2 linked regions of the Rubrivirga marina genome follow. The main gene of each other region encodes a partner of the protein of the gene in region 2 in a complex. Links are inferred from orthologs where the notes say so. Each region holds a gene or a part of one and is shown on either strand. Other genes may lie near its edges.

What was found.
Region 1: the proteins of nusB (region 2) and rpsJ are in contact, whole or in part, in a solved structure (PDB 3D3B), measured with the Escherichia coli proteins. The link is inferred for Rubrivirga marina from one-to-one orthologs.

The regions. Positions count from the first base shown.
Region 1 is NZ_MQWD01000001.1:2,572,137-2,581,979, reverse strand. Bases 4,282-7,258 are described here. They hold rpsJ (30S ribosomal protein S10), read right to left. Parts: upstream 5,936-7,258; coding sequence 5,627-5,935; downstream 4,282-5,626. Other genes in these bases: tuf (elongation factor Tu), read right to left, coding at 6,003-7,190; rplC (50S ribosomal protein L3), read right to left, coding at 4,948-5,568; rplD (50S ribosomal protein L4), read right to left, coding at 4,282-4,943. In the rest of the region: rpsQ (30S ribosomal protein S17), read right to left, coding at 1-208; rpmC (50S ribosomal protein L29), read right to left, coding at 410-619; BSZ37_RS22510 (helix-hairpin-helix domain-containing protein), read right to left, coding at 668-1,126; rpsC (30S ribosomal protein S3), read right to left, coding at 1,546-2,355; rplV (50S ribosomal protein L22), read right to left, coding at 2,380-2,769; rpsS (30S ribosomal protein S19), read right to left, coding at 2,790-3,068; rplB (50S ribosomal protein L2), read right to left, coding at 3,074-3,904; rplW (50S ribosomal protein L23), read right to left, coding at 3,958-4,251; more of rplD, read right to left, coding at 4,257-4,281; fusA (elongation factor G), read right to left, coding at 7,270-9,369; rpsG (30S ribosomal protein S7), read right to left, coding at 9,453-9,843. UniProt on the Escherichia coli protein: Involved in the binding of tRNA to the ribosomes. Part of the processive rRNA transcription and antitermination complex (rrnTAC). The complex forms an RNA-chaperone ring around the RNA exit tunnel of RNA polymerase (RNAP).
Region 2 is NZ_MQWD01000001.1:840,384-845,426, forward strand. The notes cover bases 694-3,543. They hold nusB (transcription antitermination factor NusB), read right to left. Parts: upstream 2,440-3,543; coding sequence 1,948-2,439; downstream 694-1,947. Other genes in these bases: BSZ37_RS03300 (hypothetical protein), read left to right, coding at 712-1,242; BSZ37_RS03305 (metallophosphoesterase family protein), read right to left, coding at 1,239-1,943; BSZ37_RS03315 (DNA internalization-related competence protein ComEC/Rec2), read left to right, coding at 2,552-3,543. In the rest of the region: redox-regulated ATPase YchF, read right to left, coding at 1-616; more of BSZ37_RS03315, read left to right, coding at 3,544-5,035. UniProt on the Escherichia coli protein: Part of the processive rRNA transcription and antitermination complex (rrnTAC). The complex forms an RNA-chaperone ring around the RNA exit tunnel of RNA polymerase (RNAP).

The sequences.
Region 1 (9,843 bases), 1.7 Mb from region 2 along the record:
TGTCGCCCTCGTTGGCGTCGTTCGTCTCGTCGTGGGCCTTCAGCTTCGTCGTCTGCTTGACGAACTTGCCGTAGACGGGGTGCTTCACCTGGCGCGCGATGGCCACGGTGATCGTCTTGTCCATCTTGTCGGAGACGACGAGGCCGACGCGGAACTTGCGCGCGCCGCGCTCGGCGACCGCCTCGGCGGTCTGCTGGGTGTCTGCCATAGCCTGGGTGCCCTCGCGGGCGGGTTGCTATTCGCTTGGTGGGCCGGGACCCCACCAACTACGGTTGGTGCGCCGGAGCGCGGGCCGGGCACTGCGCCCGGCGGGAAAAGTGAGGATAGGCACGCACCCGGTGAAGGTTCAGTCAGAGCCGGGGCAGCGCCCCCTCCCCCACCGAAGCTTCACGCGGTGGCGCGCGGCGCGCTAGGCGCCGGCCTCCTCGGACTTCTCCCGGAGGATGGTCTTCATGCGGGCGATCTCGCGCCGCTTCTGGCGGAGCACGATCGGGTTCTCGAGCCCGGTCACGGAGCGCCGGAAGCGGAGGTCGGTGATGTCCCGCTCCTCCTCGGCGATCCGCTGGCGGATCTCGGCCTCGTTGAGGTCGCGGATCTCGTTGGCTTTCATATCGGTCATGGAAAGGCCCCGAGCCGGAGCCCGGGGCCAGGTGCTATAGAGTCGGGTCTAGGCCTTGGTCTCGTCGTCGGACGGCTCGCCGGCCTCGGCCTCGGGCGCGCCCTCTTCGGGCGCCTCCTCGGTCGCGGTCTCGGCCTCCGGCTCGTCGATCTCGACCACGTTGCCGTCGGCCTCGCGCAGGCCCTCGACGTACTCGTCGAGGCCGTCGAAGTCGCCGTCGGCGAGGTAACGCGCCTGCTGGGCCCACGTCTCCTCGTTGACCGACTGCTCGTCGGCGCCGTCGGACTCCACGATCTCGCGGAGTTTGTCGAGGTCGGCGTCGGCGAGCTTGGCATACGTGTCGATCCCGGCGGCCCGGAGCTGCTCGGCCATCGTGTCGCCGAGGCCGTAGATCTTGGTCAGGTCCTCCGTCGTGACCTCCGCCGTGAGGCCGGAGTCGTCGCCGGTGACGTTGTCCGGGATCGGCACGGGCTGGGCCTCGGGCCGGACCACGAACTTGGCCTTCATCGGGAGCTTCTGGATGGCGAGGCGCATGGCCTCGCGCGCCAGTTCCTCGTCCACGCCGCCGATCTCGAACACGATCCGGCCGGGCTTGACGACGGCCACCCAGTACTCGGGCGAACCCTTGCCCTTGCCCATTCGGGTCTCGGCCGGCTTCTTGGTGATCGGCTTGTCGGGGAACACGCGGATCCACACCTTCCCGACGCGCTTCATCTTGCGCGTCATGGCGATACGGGCGGCCTCGATCTGGCGGGACGTGATCCAGCCGGCCTCGAGGACCTTGATCCCGTAGTCGCCGAAGGTGACGCGGGACCCGCGCTGGGCGAGGCCCTTGACGCGGCCCTTCTGCATCTTGCGGAACTTGGTCCGCTTCGGCATCAACATGGCAAATTCAGTCTATGTGTGTGCTGCTGCGAAGGGTTCGGTTAGCGTCGGCCGCCGCCACCGCCACCGCCACCGCCGCTGCCGCCCCGGCCACGTCCGCCGCTGTCCCGACCGCCACGGCGGTCGTCACGCCCGCCGCCGCGACCGTCGCGACGACGGCGCTCGGGGACGCTCGGCGCCGCGTTCTGCTGGCGCTGGGCGGTCGCGTTGGGCGAGAGGTCGGGCGTGCCGATGACCTCGCCGTGGAAGATCCAGACCTTGACGCCGGCCGTGCCTTGGATGGTGAAGGCCGTGGCCTGCGCGTAGTCGATGTCGGCCCGCATCGTGTGGAGCGGGACGCGGCCCTCGAGGTACTGCTCGACGCGGCCCATCTCGGAACCACCGAGGCGGCCGGCCAGCTTGATGCGGATGCCCTGGGCGCCCATGCGCATCGCGGCGCCGAGCGCCTGCTTCATCGCGCGGCGGTAGGACACGCGGCCCTCCAGCTGCTGCGCGATGTTCTGCGCCACCAGCGAGGCGTCCAACTCGGGACGCTTGATCTCGTTGATGTTGATCTGGATGTCCTTCGCCGTCAGCGCCTTGAGCTCCTCGCGGAGCTTCTCGACCTCGGAGCCGCCGCGGCCGATGATGACGCCCGGGCGCGAGGTGTGGAGCGTGAGGATGATCCGCTTCGGCGTCCGCTCGATGACGGTCCGGGAGAGGCCGGCGCGCTTAAGGCGCGCCTCGAGGTAGCGACGGATCTCGTGGTCCTCGACGATCTTGTCGGAGTACGAGCCGTCGGCGTACCAGTTGGAGTCCCAGCCTCGGATCACACCGAGACGGAAGCCGACGGGGTTGGTTTTCTGACCCATGGTCTTGTTGTCTGGGTGTAAGAGTTAGTCCTCGACGCGCTCGCCCTGACGGATGGAGCGGGGCTCCTTCTCATCGGGCGTGCCGACGACGACGGTAAGGTGGCTGGAGCGCTTGAGGATCGGGTGGGCCCGGCCGCGCGAGACGGGGCGGAACCGCTTGATGACCGGCGCCTGGTCGACCATGATGGTCTTGACGATGAGACGCTCGTCGTCGATCCGCTCGTCCTGGTTCTGGTCGATCAGGTTGCCGTAGGCGTCCTGGATGGCCCGGCGGACCATCGCGGCGGCCTTCTGCGGCATGAACTCGAGCGTGTCGATCGCCTGCTGCGCGTTCTTGCCGCGGACGACGTCGGCCACGATCCGCATCTTGCGCGGGCTGATGCGGAGGTACTTCCGCTTGGCGCGTGCTTCCATTGGTTCGGTGTTCTAGGTCGTTAGCGGCGGCGGTCCTTCTTGGCGCCGGCGTGGCCCCGGAAGGTGCGCGTCGGAGCGAACTCGCCGAGCTTGTGCCCGATCATGTTCTCCGTCACGTAGACCGGGATGAACTGCTTTCCGTTGTGCACGGCGAACGTGTGGCCGAGCATGTCCGGGGTGATCATCGAGCCGCGGCTCCACGTCTTGACGACGCGCTTCTTGCCGCCCTCGTTCATCTCCTCCACCTTCTGGCGGAGCTTGTAGTGGACGAAGGGTCCTTTCTTGAGCGAGCGTGCCATAGGGGTTACTTCTTCGCGTTGCGGCGACGGACGATGAGCTTGTTCGACGCCTTCTTCTTCTTGCGCGTCTTGAACCCCTTGGCGTAGACGCCGGTCGGGGACTTGGGGTGGCCGCCGGACGCCTTGCCCTCGCCGCCGCCCATCGGGTGGTCGACCGGGTTCATGGCGACGCCGCGGGTCTTCGGACGGACGCCGAGCCAGCGCTTCCGGCCGGCCTTGCCGATGTCGATGTTGAAGTGGTCCGGGTTCGAGGTCTGGCCGATCGTGGCCCGGCACTCGACCGGGACGCGGCGGACTTCGCCGGAGGGGAGCTTGAGGTTGGCGTATTTGCCCTCCCGCGCCGTGAGCTGGGCGTACGTGCCGGCCGAGCGGGCCAGCTGGGCGCCCTTGCCCGGCTTCATCTCGATCGCGTGCACCTGCGTGCCGAGCGGGATGTTCTGGAGCGGGAGGCAGTTGCCGAGGTCCGGCGACGCGTCCGGGCCAGACGCGACGGTCTGGCCGACCTCGAGCTTGTCCGGCGCGATGATGTAGCGCTTCTCACCGTCGGCGTAGACGAGGAGGGCGATGCGGGCGCTCCGGTTCGGGTCGTACTCGATGGCGGAGACGCGGGCGGGGATGCCGTCCTTGGTCCGCTTAAAGTCGATGATGCGGTAGCGCCGCTTGTGGCCGCCGCCCTGGTGGCGCGTCGTGATGCGGCCGTTGTTGTTGCGACCGCCCTTCCGCTTCAGCGGGGCGAGCAGGCTCTTCTCCGGCTCCGACTTCGTGATCGTGTCGAAGGCCGAGACCGAGCGGTGCCGCTGACCGGGCGTGGTCGGCTTGAGCTTACGGATAGCCATAGTGAGGAGGGCTTACCTGCCGACGGCGACCGCCGGCTTTGCGCCCTGGTGGGTTAAACGGATTCGTAGAAGTCGATCTCGCCGGTGGCCAGCGTCACGACGGCCTTCTTCCAAGCGGCCTGGCGGCCCTGGACCAGCCCGCGCTTGGTGAACTGGCGGCGGCGCTTGCCGCGGACGACCATCGTGCGGACCTCCTTGACGGTGACGTCGGGGTAGCGGTCCTCGATGGCCTTCCGGATCTCGAGCTTGTTGGCGTCCTTCGCGACCCGGAAGCTGTAGTGCCGGCCCTCGTCGGCCAGGCGCGTCGACTTCTCGGTCAGGACGGGGGTGATGATGATCTGGCTCATGGGTCCTAGGCGTTGTCGTCGCCCTCGGGGGCGTCGGTCGTGTCCGCGGCGACCGTGGCCTTCTGGGCCGGGCGGAGCGCCTCGGTCAGCGCCTCGACGGCGCCCTCCTGGAGCACGATCGTCTTGGCGTTGAGGAGGTCGAGCGTCGAGGCCTGGTCGGCCGGGAGCACGCGGACGCCCTTGAGGTTGCGGGCCGAGCGGTAGAACACGTCGTCGCGGCCGGCCGTCAGCACGAGGGCCTTGCCCTCGACGCCGTTGCCCGTGAGCATGCCGACGACCTCGCGGGTCTTGGGCACGTCGAGCTCGAGGGCCTCGACCACGCGGAGCGCGTCGCCGTCGAGCTTGTACTTCAGGGCGCTCCGGCGAGCGAGCTGCTTCGTCTTCTGGTTGACGCGGAGCCGGTACTCGTGCGGCTTGGGCCCGAAGATCGTGCCGCCGCCCTTGCGGAGCGGGCTCTTGGCGTCGCCGGCGCGGGCGTTGCCCGTGCCCTTCTGGCGGTAGAGCTTGCGGCGGGACTTCGAGACCTCGCTCCGCTCCTTCGTCTTGTGCGTGCCCTGGCGCTTGTTGGCCTGGATGGCGCGGACGTCGAGCCAGATGGCGTGGTCGTTCGGCTCGAGGCCGAAGACGGCGTCGTCGAGCTCGACCTCGCGGCCGGCCTCGGCGCCTTCGCGGGTGTAGACAGTCAGTTTCATCGTTCTAGGCCTTGCGGATCTCGACGATCCCGTTCTTGTGGCCGGGCACGGCGCCCTTGACCAGGATCAGGTTGTTGTCGGGGAGCGTGCGGACGACGCGGACGTTCTTGACGGTCACGCGTTCGCCGCCGGTCCGCCCACCCATCCGCGTGCCCTTGAACACGCGGCTCGGGTCGGAGGCCTGGCCGATGGAGCCCGGCGCCCGCTGGCGGTTGTGCTGGCCGTGCGTGGCGTCGTTGACGCCGCGGAACCCGTGGCGCTTAACGACGCCCTGGAACCCCTTGCCCTTCGACGTGCCGGAGACGGCCACGCGGTCGCCCTCGGCGAACACGTCGACGGTCACCTCGTCGCCCAGCGCGACGTCGAGGTCGACGTCGCGGAACTCGACGACATGCTTCTTGGGGGACACGCCGGCGGCCTCGAAGTGACCTTGGAGGGCCTTCGTGGTCCGCTTGGCCTTCTTGTCCTGGAAGCCGAGCTGGATGGCGGAGTAGCCGTCCGTGTCGGGCGTCTTGACCTGCGTGACGGCGCAGGGGCCGGCCTCGATGACCGTCACGACCGTCTGGCGGCCGGACTCATCGAAGACGCTTGTCATTCCGACCTTGCGGCCGAGGATGGCGCTCATTGAACCGTGTGGTTAGTTAAGCGGGAAGTAGGAACGCTGGCGACGATCGCCAGCGGGGTCAGACCTTGATCTCGACGTGGACGCCGCTCGGAAGCTCGAGCTTCATGAGCGCGTCGACGGTCTTCGACGAGGTCGACAGGATGTCGATCAGCCGCTTGTGGTCGCGCGTCTCGAACTGGTCGCGCGCCTTCTTGTCGACGTGCGGGCCCGAGAGCACGGTGAAGATCTTCTTGCGCGTCGGCAGCGGGATCGGCCCGCTCACGACCGCGCCAGTCGACTTGACCGTGCGGATGATCTTCTCGGCGCTCTTGTCGACCAGCGTGTGGTCGAAGGACTTGAGCTTGATCCGGATCTTCTGGTTCGCCATTGTGGCTGGGTGAGGCGTGCGGGCGGCCGGTCAAGATGGGACCGGCCGCCCCCCGCGTGTGTGTGTTCTAGTCGAGGATCTTGGAGACGACGCCGGCCCCCACGGTCCGCCCGCCCTCGCGGATCGCGAACCGGAGCCCCTCCTCCATCGCCACCGGGACGATGAGGTCCACCGTGAACTGCGTGTTGTCCCCCGGCATGACCATCTCGACCCCCTCGGCCAGCTCGATGTCCCCCGTCACGTCCGTCGTCCGGAAGTAGAACTGGGGACGGTACCCCTTGAAGAACGGGGTGTGCCGGCCCCCCTCGTCCTTCGACAGGATGTACACCTCGCACTCGAACCGCTTGTGCGGCGTGACGGCCCCCGGCTTCGTCAGGACCATCCCCCGCTCGACCGCCGTCTTCTCGATCCCCCGGAGGAGGATCCCCGCGTTGTCCCCGGCCTGGGCCGAGTCCAGGAGCTTCCTGAACATCTCGACGCCCGTCACCGTCGACGTCATCTTCTCCTCCTGCATCCCGACGATCTCGACGGGGTCCCCCACCTTGATCGACCCCCGCTCGACCCGGCCCGTCACGACGGTCCCCCGGCCCGTGATCGAGAACACGTCCTCGACCGGCATGAGGAACGGCCGGTCGACCGCCCGCTCCGGCGTCGGGATGTACGCGTCGACGGCCGACATGAGCTCGTCGACCTTCGCCACCCACTCCGGCTCCCCGTTCAGGGCCCCCAGCGCCGACCCCTGGATCACCGGGAGGTCGTCGCCCGGGAACTCGTAGCTCGAGAGGAGCTCGCGGACCTCCATCTCGACGAGCTCCAGGAGCTCCTCGTCGTCGACGAGGTCCGCCTTGTTCATGAACACGACGATGTAGGGCACGCCGACCTGGCGGGCCAGGAGGATGTGCTCGCGGGTCTGGGGCATCGGCCCGTCGGTCGCCGCGACGACGAGGATCGCCCCGTCCATCTGGGCCGCCCCCGTCACCATGTTCTTGACGTAGTCCGCGTGGCCCGGGCAGTCGACGTGGGCGTAGTGCCGCTCGGCCGTCTCGTACTCGACGTGGGCCGTGGCGATCGTGATCCCCCGCTCCCGCTCCTCCGGGGCGTTGTCGATGTCCTCGAAGTTCTTCGCCTCGCCGCCCGACGCCTCGGCGAGCACCTTCGTGATCGCCGCCGTCAGCGTCGTCTTGCCGTGGTCGACGTGGCCGATCGTCCCGACGTTCACGTGCGGCTTCGTCCGCTGGAATTGCTCCTTCGCCATGATTCTGTTGGTCTGGGTTGAGTCTTGTCTGAGAGAGTGGGGTGGCCCGCCTCGCTGCCGAGGCGGGCCGAGTGGGGCACTATGCGGCGGCCTTGCCGGCCGCCGAGATCTCCTCCGCGATGGAGGTCGGGACCTCCTCGTAGTGGTCGAACTGCATCGAGTAGATGGCCCGGCCCTGCGTGTTCGAGCGGAGGTCGGTCGAGTAGCCGAACATCTCGGAGAGCGGGACGAACGCGTTGACGACCTGGGCGTCGCCGCGCTGGCCCATCCCCTCGATCCGGCCGCGCCGCGAGGAGAGGTCACCGATCACGTCGCCCATGTACTCCTCGGGCGTGATGACCTCGACGTGCATGATCGGCTCCATGATGACGGGGTTCGCGCGGCGCGCGGCCTCGCGGAGCGCCATCCGGCCGGCGATCTCGAACGAGAGCTGGTCGGAGTCGACGTTGTGGAACTTGCCGTCATAGAGCCGGGCCTTGATGGCCTCCATCGGGAAGCCGGCGAGCGGGCCCTGATCGAGCGCGCTCTCGATCCCCTTCTGGACCGACGAGATGAACTCGCGCGGGATCGACCCGCCCTTGATCTCGTCGATGAACTCGAGGCCCTCGGTGCCCGGCTCGGCCGGCGAGAACTCGATCTCGACGTGGGCGAACTGGCCGCGGCCACCCGACTGCTTCTTATGCGTGTACTTGTGGTCGATGCTCGACCGGATCGCCTCGCGGTACGAGACCTGGGGCTCGCCGACGTTGGCCTCGACCTTGAACTCGCGCTTGAGGCGGTCCACGATGATCTCGAGGTGGAGCTCGCCCATCCCCGCGATGAGGGTCTGGCCGGTCTCGTCGTCCGTCGACACCTTGAAGGTCGGGTCCTCCTCGGCGAGCTTCTGGAGGCCGGTCCCGAGCTTGTCGATGTCGGCCTTCGTCTTCGGCTCGATGGCGATCTTGATGACGGGCTCCGGGAAGTCCATCGACTCGAGGACGACCGGGGAGTCGGGGTCGCACAGCGTGTCGCCGGTCTTCGTGTCCTTCAGCCCGACGATGGCGCAGATGTCGCCGGCCTTGACCTGGTCGATGTCCTCACGCGTGTTCGCGTGCATGAACAGGAGGCGACCGGCCCGCTCCTTCTTCTCGGTGTTGGCGTTGATGATCGAGTCGCCCTTGTTGAGCGTGCCCGAGTAGACCCGCGCGAACGTCAGGCGGCCAACGTAGGGGTCGGTCGCGATCTTGAAGGCGATGGCCGCGAACGGGCCGTCGGGGTCCGGGACGCGCGTGACCATGTCCTCCGTCCGGGGCTTGTGGCCCTCGATCGGCGGGACGTCGAGCGGGCTCGGGAGGTAGTCGAGGACGCCGTCGAGGAGCCGCTGGACGCCCTTGTTCTTGAACGCCGAGCCGCAGAAGACCGGCGTGATGTGCATGGCGATGGTCGCCTCGCGGACGGTCGCCTTGACGTCCTCGACGGGGAGCGTCTCGCCCTCGAGGTACATCATGAGGAGGTCGTCGTTGTGCTCGGCGACGGCCTCGAGGAGGTTGATCCGGGCCTTCTTGGCCGTCGGCTTGAGGTCCTCCGGGATGTCGATCTCGTCCCAGGTCGCGCCCTGCGTCGTGTCGTCCCAGACGATGGCCTTGTTCTCGATGAGGTCGATGACCCCCCGGAACATGTCGCCGTCGCCGATCGGGATCTGGACGGGCACGGCGTTGGCGCCGAGCCGGTCCTTCATCATCGCGACGGCGTTCTGGAAGTCGGCGCCCGTCCGGTCCATCTTGTTGACGAACGCGATGCGGGGGACGTTGTACTTGTCCATCTGCCGCCAGACCGTCTCGGACTGGGGCTCGACGCCGCCGACGGCGCAGAACAGGGCGACCGCGCCATCGAGGACGCGAAGCGCACGCTCGACCTCGACCGTGAAGTCGACGTGGCCGGGCGTGTCGATGATGTTGATGCGGTGGTCCTTCCACTCGGCCGTCGTGGCGGCCGAGGTGATGGTGATGCCGCGCTCCTTCTCCTGCTCCATCCAGTCCATCGTGGCGCCGCCCTCGTGGACCTCACCGATCCGGTGCGTCCGGCCGGTGTAGTACAGGATGCGCTCGGTGGTCGTGGTCTTGCCCGCGTCGATGTGGGCAGAGATCCCGATGTTCCGGGTGTTCTCGAGCGAGAAAGTCTTGCCGGTGAGGTCGGCCATGGTGGGGTCTCGGTGTGGTCGGGGGGACCGAGGTGGAACGGGCGAGGGCCGTCAGTCGGCGGCCCCGCGCGTGACGATGCGGTTTAGAAGCGGGCGAAGTGGGCGAACGCCTTGTTGGCCTCGGCCATCCGGTGCGTGTCGTCCTTCTTCTTGACGGCACCGCCCTCGCCGCGGCTGGCGGCGATGAGCTCGGCCGCGAGCCGGTTGGCCATCGATTTGTCGCCGCGAGCCTTGGCGTACTGGAGGAGCCAGCGGAAGGCGAGCGACGTCCGCCGCTCGGGGCGGACCTCGATCGGGACCTGGTAGGTCGCGCCGCCGACGCGGCGGCTGCGGACCTCGACGAGCGGGGCCGCGTTCGTGAGCGCCTGGCGGAACACCTCGACGCCGGGCTCGCCGGTCCGGTCCTCGATGAGGTCGAAGGCGCCGTAGACGAGGCCCTGGGCCACGGACTTCTTGCCGTCGCGCATGACGGCG
Region 2 (5,043 bases):
CGGCGTAGAGGACCGGCTTCGCCGTCAGGAGAAACTGGTCGCGGAGGATCGGCGCCTCGGCATCGGAGACGCCGAGCGTCCGCGCCGGCAGGCCGTCGCCGAGGTGGTCCTCGAGGCGAGCGAGGAAGTCGGCTTCCATCTTGGCCGCCTTGTCGCCCGTCTTGACCGACTTCGCCACGCGCTCGCGCCGCTTCGAGACCGTCTCGAGGTCCTTCAGCAGAAGCTCCGTCTCGATCGTCTCGATGTCGCGGATCGGGTCGACCGAGCCCTCGACGTGGACCACGTTCGGATCCTCGAAACAGCGGACGACATGGGCGATCGCGTCCGTCTCGCGGATGTTGGCGAGAAACTGGTTGCCGAGCCCTTCCCCCTTCGAGGCGCCTGCCACGAGCCCCGCGATGTCGACGAACTCGATGACGGCCGGGAGGATCTGGGCCGAGCCCGCGAGCTCCGCGAGCCGATCCAGCCGGGAGTCCGGCACGGGCACGACGCCGACGTTCGGCTCGATGGTGCAGAACGGGTAGTTCGCCGCCTCGGCGCCCGCCTCGGAGAGCGCGTTGAAGAGGGTGCTCTTGCCCACGTTGGGCAGCCCGACGATGCCGACGCGAAGCGCCATGACGATGCGAGAGTGGTTCGGCGACGAGTCTACCGACCGCGTTCCCGAGGCGGGCGGAGCGGGGGCGAAGAGTGGAAGCGAGTAGCTTCATCCCGATGCGCCGTGCCCTCCCTCTCCTCCTCGCTCTGCTGGCGGCGCCCGTCGTCGCGGCGCAGGTCGGGCCCGACCCGCTCGGGAGCCGGCCGCGCGTCTACGTCGGGGGCGGGTTCGGGCCTGGCTTCGGCGGCGTCGCGATGGGGACCGATCCGGTGTTCACGGTCTTCACCCGCGAGGTCGCCGTCTACGCCGACTACGTGCCGCGCGTGACGGGCGGGAGCGGGCGCCTGCTCACGGCCGTCGGCCTCGGGGGGGCCATCCGCACGCTCCGGATCGCCGACATCGCGCGGAACCAGGACCCGGGGGCACTCGACGTCGACCTCGGGCTACGGATCGGCCCGTCGTTCTACACGGCCTTTTTCGAGCAGTCGGCCGAGAGCCGGTCGCGGGCGTTCAGCGTCATGATCGACCCGTTCGCTCGCGTCACGCTCCGGCGGGAATCGGGTCGCGTGTTCTTCGCCGAGGTCGGGACGCAGGCGCCGGCCCTCCGCGCCGGACTGTCGACCTCAATCCGCTTCCCCGGACGCTAGCCGGAGACGTCGTCGACCGTCGCGACGGACAGGAACCGGCGGTCGGGCAGCGAGACGGCCGTGAGCCGCCCGAGGCCGGGCCGGTGGACGAACACGGCCCCCGTGTCGATGTCGATGAGATGCGGCGTGTCGATGGGCTCCGAGACCGGCGTGTGGCCGCAGACGACCGGCTTCTCCCACTTCGAGAGGTCCGCGTCGAGGTGTTGGCGTGTCCAGAGCGCGATGTGCGGGTCGGGATCGGCGATGTTCTGGGCCACCGTCTTGCGCGTGTCGAGTCCGGCGTGGACAAACGCGAAGCCCTCCCCGTCGGCGACGAGCTCCGTGCGGCGGAGGAACTCGACGTGCTCGGGCGGAAGGCGACGGTCGCCGCGCGCCTCGTAGGCCGCCAGCGTCGAGTGCCCGCCGTTGACCCACCAGAGGTCCGCGTCGCCGACGCCCTCCGCATAGTCGAGCATCATCTGGTCGTGATTCCCGCGGAGGAAGACGCAGCATGGGCCGGTGCCCCGCACCGACGCCGTCTCCATCTCGATCATCCGGTCGAGGACCTCCGGGCTCGACGGGCCGCGGTCCACGTAGTCGCCCACAAACACGAGCACGTCGTGCGAGCCAAGCGTCCCGCCGGCGTCCTCCGCAAGACGGTCCAGTAGGGCGTCCAGCGTGCGCACGCACCCGTGGACGTCGCCGATCGCGTACCACGCCACGGCTCTAGGCGCTGTCGCTCCGGTTGCTCGACTCGACGAGGCCGCGGCCCGACTTCTTCATCCGGTCGGAGTCACGGAGCTCGCGGAGAACCGCGTCGAGCACGCCGTTGACGAACGCCGGGCTGTTGTCGGTCCCAAACGCTCGGGCCACCTCGAGCGCCTCGTTGAGCGTCACCTTGGGCGGGATGTCCTCGAAGTAGAGGAACTCCGCGATCGCGATCCAGAGGACGAACCGGTCGGTCCGAGCGATCCGGCTGAGGTCCCAGTTCTCGACGTGCCGGTCGATGAGGACGTCGGCCTCGGTCCGGGCGTCGGCGGCCTTCAGGAATAGGCGCTCGGCGAAGCGGAGGTACGTCCGATCACCCTCGAACGCGGGCCGGATGATCGTCGCCAGGACGTGGTCCACCGAGTCGCCGCTGGCCTCGTAGGCGTACAGGGCCTGGAGGACGCGCTCGCGGACTTGGCGGCGCTTGCTCAGACGGGGCGGCTGGGACACAGGACGTGAGAGAGCGAGGGAAGAGACAAGATACCCGGGCCGGGCGAACGAACCCGGTCAAGAGGAGGCGAAGCGGGGGTTGCACGGAACGGGGCGCCGGGTCTAGGCCGTCATGCCGCTCGCGCCTCCTCCCCCGCCGCTCCGCCTCGCGACCCGGCCTGCCCTCGCGCTGGCGGCGCTCGTCGCGGGGGGCATCGGCCTCGGCCGCCTCGTCTCTGGCGTCGACCCGATGACGTGGGCCGTCGGCGGGCTCGCCGTCGTCAGCCTCGCGGTGGGCTACGTGGTCGTCACGCGTCGGCGCCTCGTGTCGCTCGGACCGGTCGCGCTGGCGCTTGCCGTCGGCGGAGCCGCACTGACCCTCGGCGCGGCCCGCGACGCGGCGTCGCGAACGGCACGCCCCGACGGCATCGAGCGCATCGCCGAAGCGGCGTGGGAGGCCGACAGCCTGGGCGACCGGGCGCCGATCACGGTCTGGGCGACGGTCCTCGACGCGCCGGAAGCGACGTGGTCGATCCGCTTCACCGCCGCTGTGGACTCGGCGGCCCGAGGCGACACGCACGGCGTGGTGAGAGGCCGGGTCCTGGTCTCACTCCTCGTCGGCGACGCGGGCGCCGTCTACCCCGTCCTCCGCCCCGGCGACCGCGTGCGCCTCACTGGACGCCTCGAACGTTTGCCCAGGCGTCGCAACCCGGCGCAGTTCGACTACGGTGCGTACCTCCGCCGCCAGGGCGTCGGCGCGATGCTGACGGTGGAAAGTGAAGCCGACGCGGCCTTCCTCGCCCCGAGCCGCCAGCCGACGGACCGCATCGCCAACGGGGTCCGGGTCCACATCGAGACGGCGCTCGCCCGCCACGTCCAGGATGCCGAGGTCCGCGCGCTCTTGCGGGCGCTCCTCTTGGCCGACCGCAGCGGCATCGAGGCGGGCACCCTCGACGCGTTCCGAGAGACCGGCCTGATGCACCTGCTCGCCGTCTCGGGCTTGCACGTCGGCCTCGTCGGGCTCACACTCTACGTGCTGCTGAAGCCGCTCCTCGGCCGCCTCGGGGTCCGGCGACGGCGACTCGAAGCGGCGCGCGCGATCGCGACGCTCGCGGTGCTGGCGGTGTACGTGGTCGTCGCGGGCGCGTCGGTCTCGATCGTCCGAGCGTTCGTGATGGTCGCCCTCGTGATCGCGGGACGCGCGCTCGACCGGCGATCCGACACACTCAACGCGCTCGGGATAGCGGCCTTTTTACTCCTCGTCCACCGTCCGGCCGCGCTGTTCGATGTCGGCTTCCAGCTGTCGTTCGGCGCCGTCTTCGCCCTCGTCACGCTCACGCCGCTGTTGACGTCGGCCGTTCCCGAACGGGTTCGCCAGTCGAAAAGCGGGACGTTCGTCGTCGGGTCGATCGTGACGTCGGTGGCCGCGACGATCGGGACGGCGCCAGCACTCCTCTACCACTTCGGGCGCCTGCCGATCGGCGGGCTCGTCCTCAACGTCGTCGCCATCCCGCTCACGGCGGCGACCCTCGGCGCCGGGCTCGGGTGTGCCTTGACGGCGTGGGTACCTCCGCTGGCGGCGACGTTCGGCGCGCTCGCGACGGCGACCGGCGGCCTCCTCCTCGGGACGACCGAGGCGGGCGCGGACACGCTCGGCGGCATCGCCTACGACGGCTTCCTCGACTCGGCCTCGGTGCTGATCGCGCTGTTGCTGGGCATTGCCATCATGGCACTCTGGCGTCGGCCGGTCGCCCGGACGCGGCTGGCGCTGGCGGCGCTCGGCTGCCTCGCCATCGGGACGTGGACGGGCTTCGCAACCGGCGACGGACGCCCCGCTCTCGACGCCGTGTTCCTCGACGTCGGCCAGGGCGACGCGACGCTCCTCTCGACGCCCGGCGGCCGCCACGTTCTGATCGATGCCGGCCTCAAGTCACCGTATGTCGACGAGGGCAAACGGACCATTCTTCCCCATCTCGAGAGGTTCGGCATCGCCCGCCTCGACGCGCTCGTGCTCACCCACGCCGACGCGGACCACGTCGGCGGCGCGCGGTCGGTCCTCGAACACGCCGAGGTCGGCCGGCTGATCGTCAACGGCCAGGACGGCACGACCGATCTCTGGACCAGCGTGCTCCATGTGGCCGACTCGCTCGGCGTGCCGGTCCAGGCTGTCAAAGCGGGGGATACGCTCGCAGTCGACCCGGCGATTAGGCTCCGCGTGCTCGGACCTGGCGGGCCGATGGACTCGCCGAACGACGCCTCCGTGGTCCTCCTCGCGGAGTACGGAGCGACCCGCTGGCTGCTGACCGGCGACGCCGAGGTCGCCGGCGAGGCCGCCCTCGTCCGTCGGTTCGGAGAGCACCTCGAAGTCGACGTCGTCAAGGTGGGCCACCACGGCTCGCGGACGTCCTCCACGCCCGCCCTGGTCCGAGCGGCACGCCAACCGGAGTTCGCTGTGGTCTCGGTCGCGCGCCGGAATCGCTACGGCCTGCCCAATGAGGAGCCGATTGCGCGTTGGACCGCGGCCGGCGCCGCCGTTCTCCACACGTCGACCGAGGGCGCGGTCTGGCTCCGCTCCAACGGTGAAGCCGTCGAACGCATCGACTGGCGCCGTGAGTGAGAGACGGG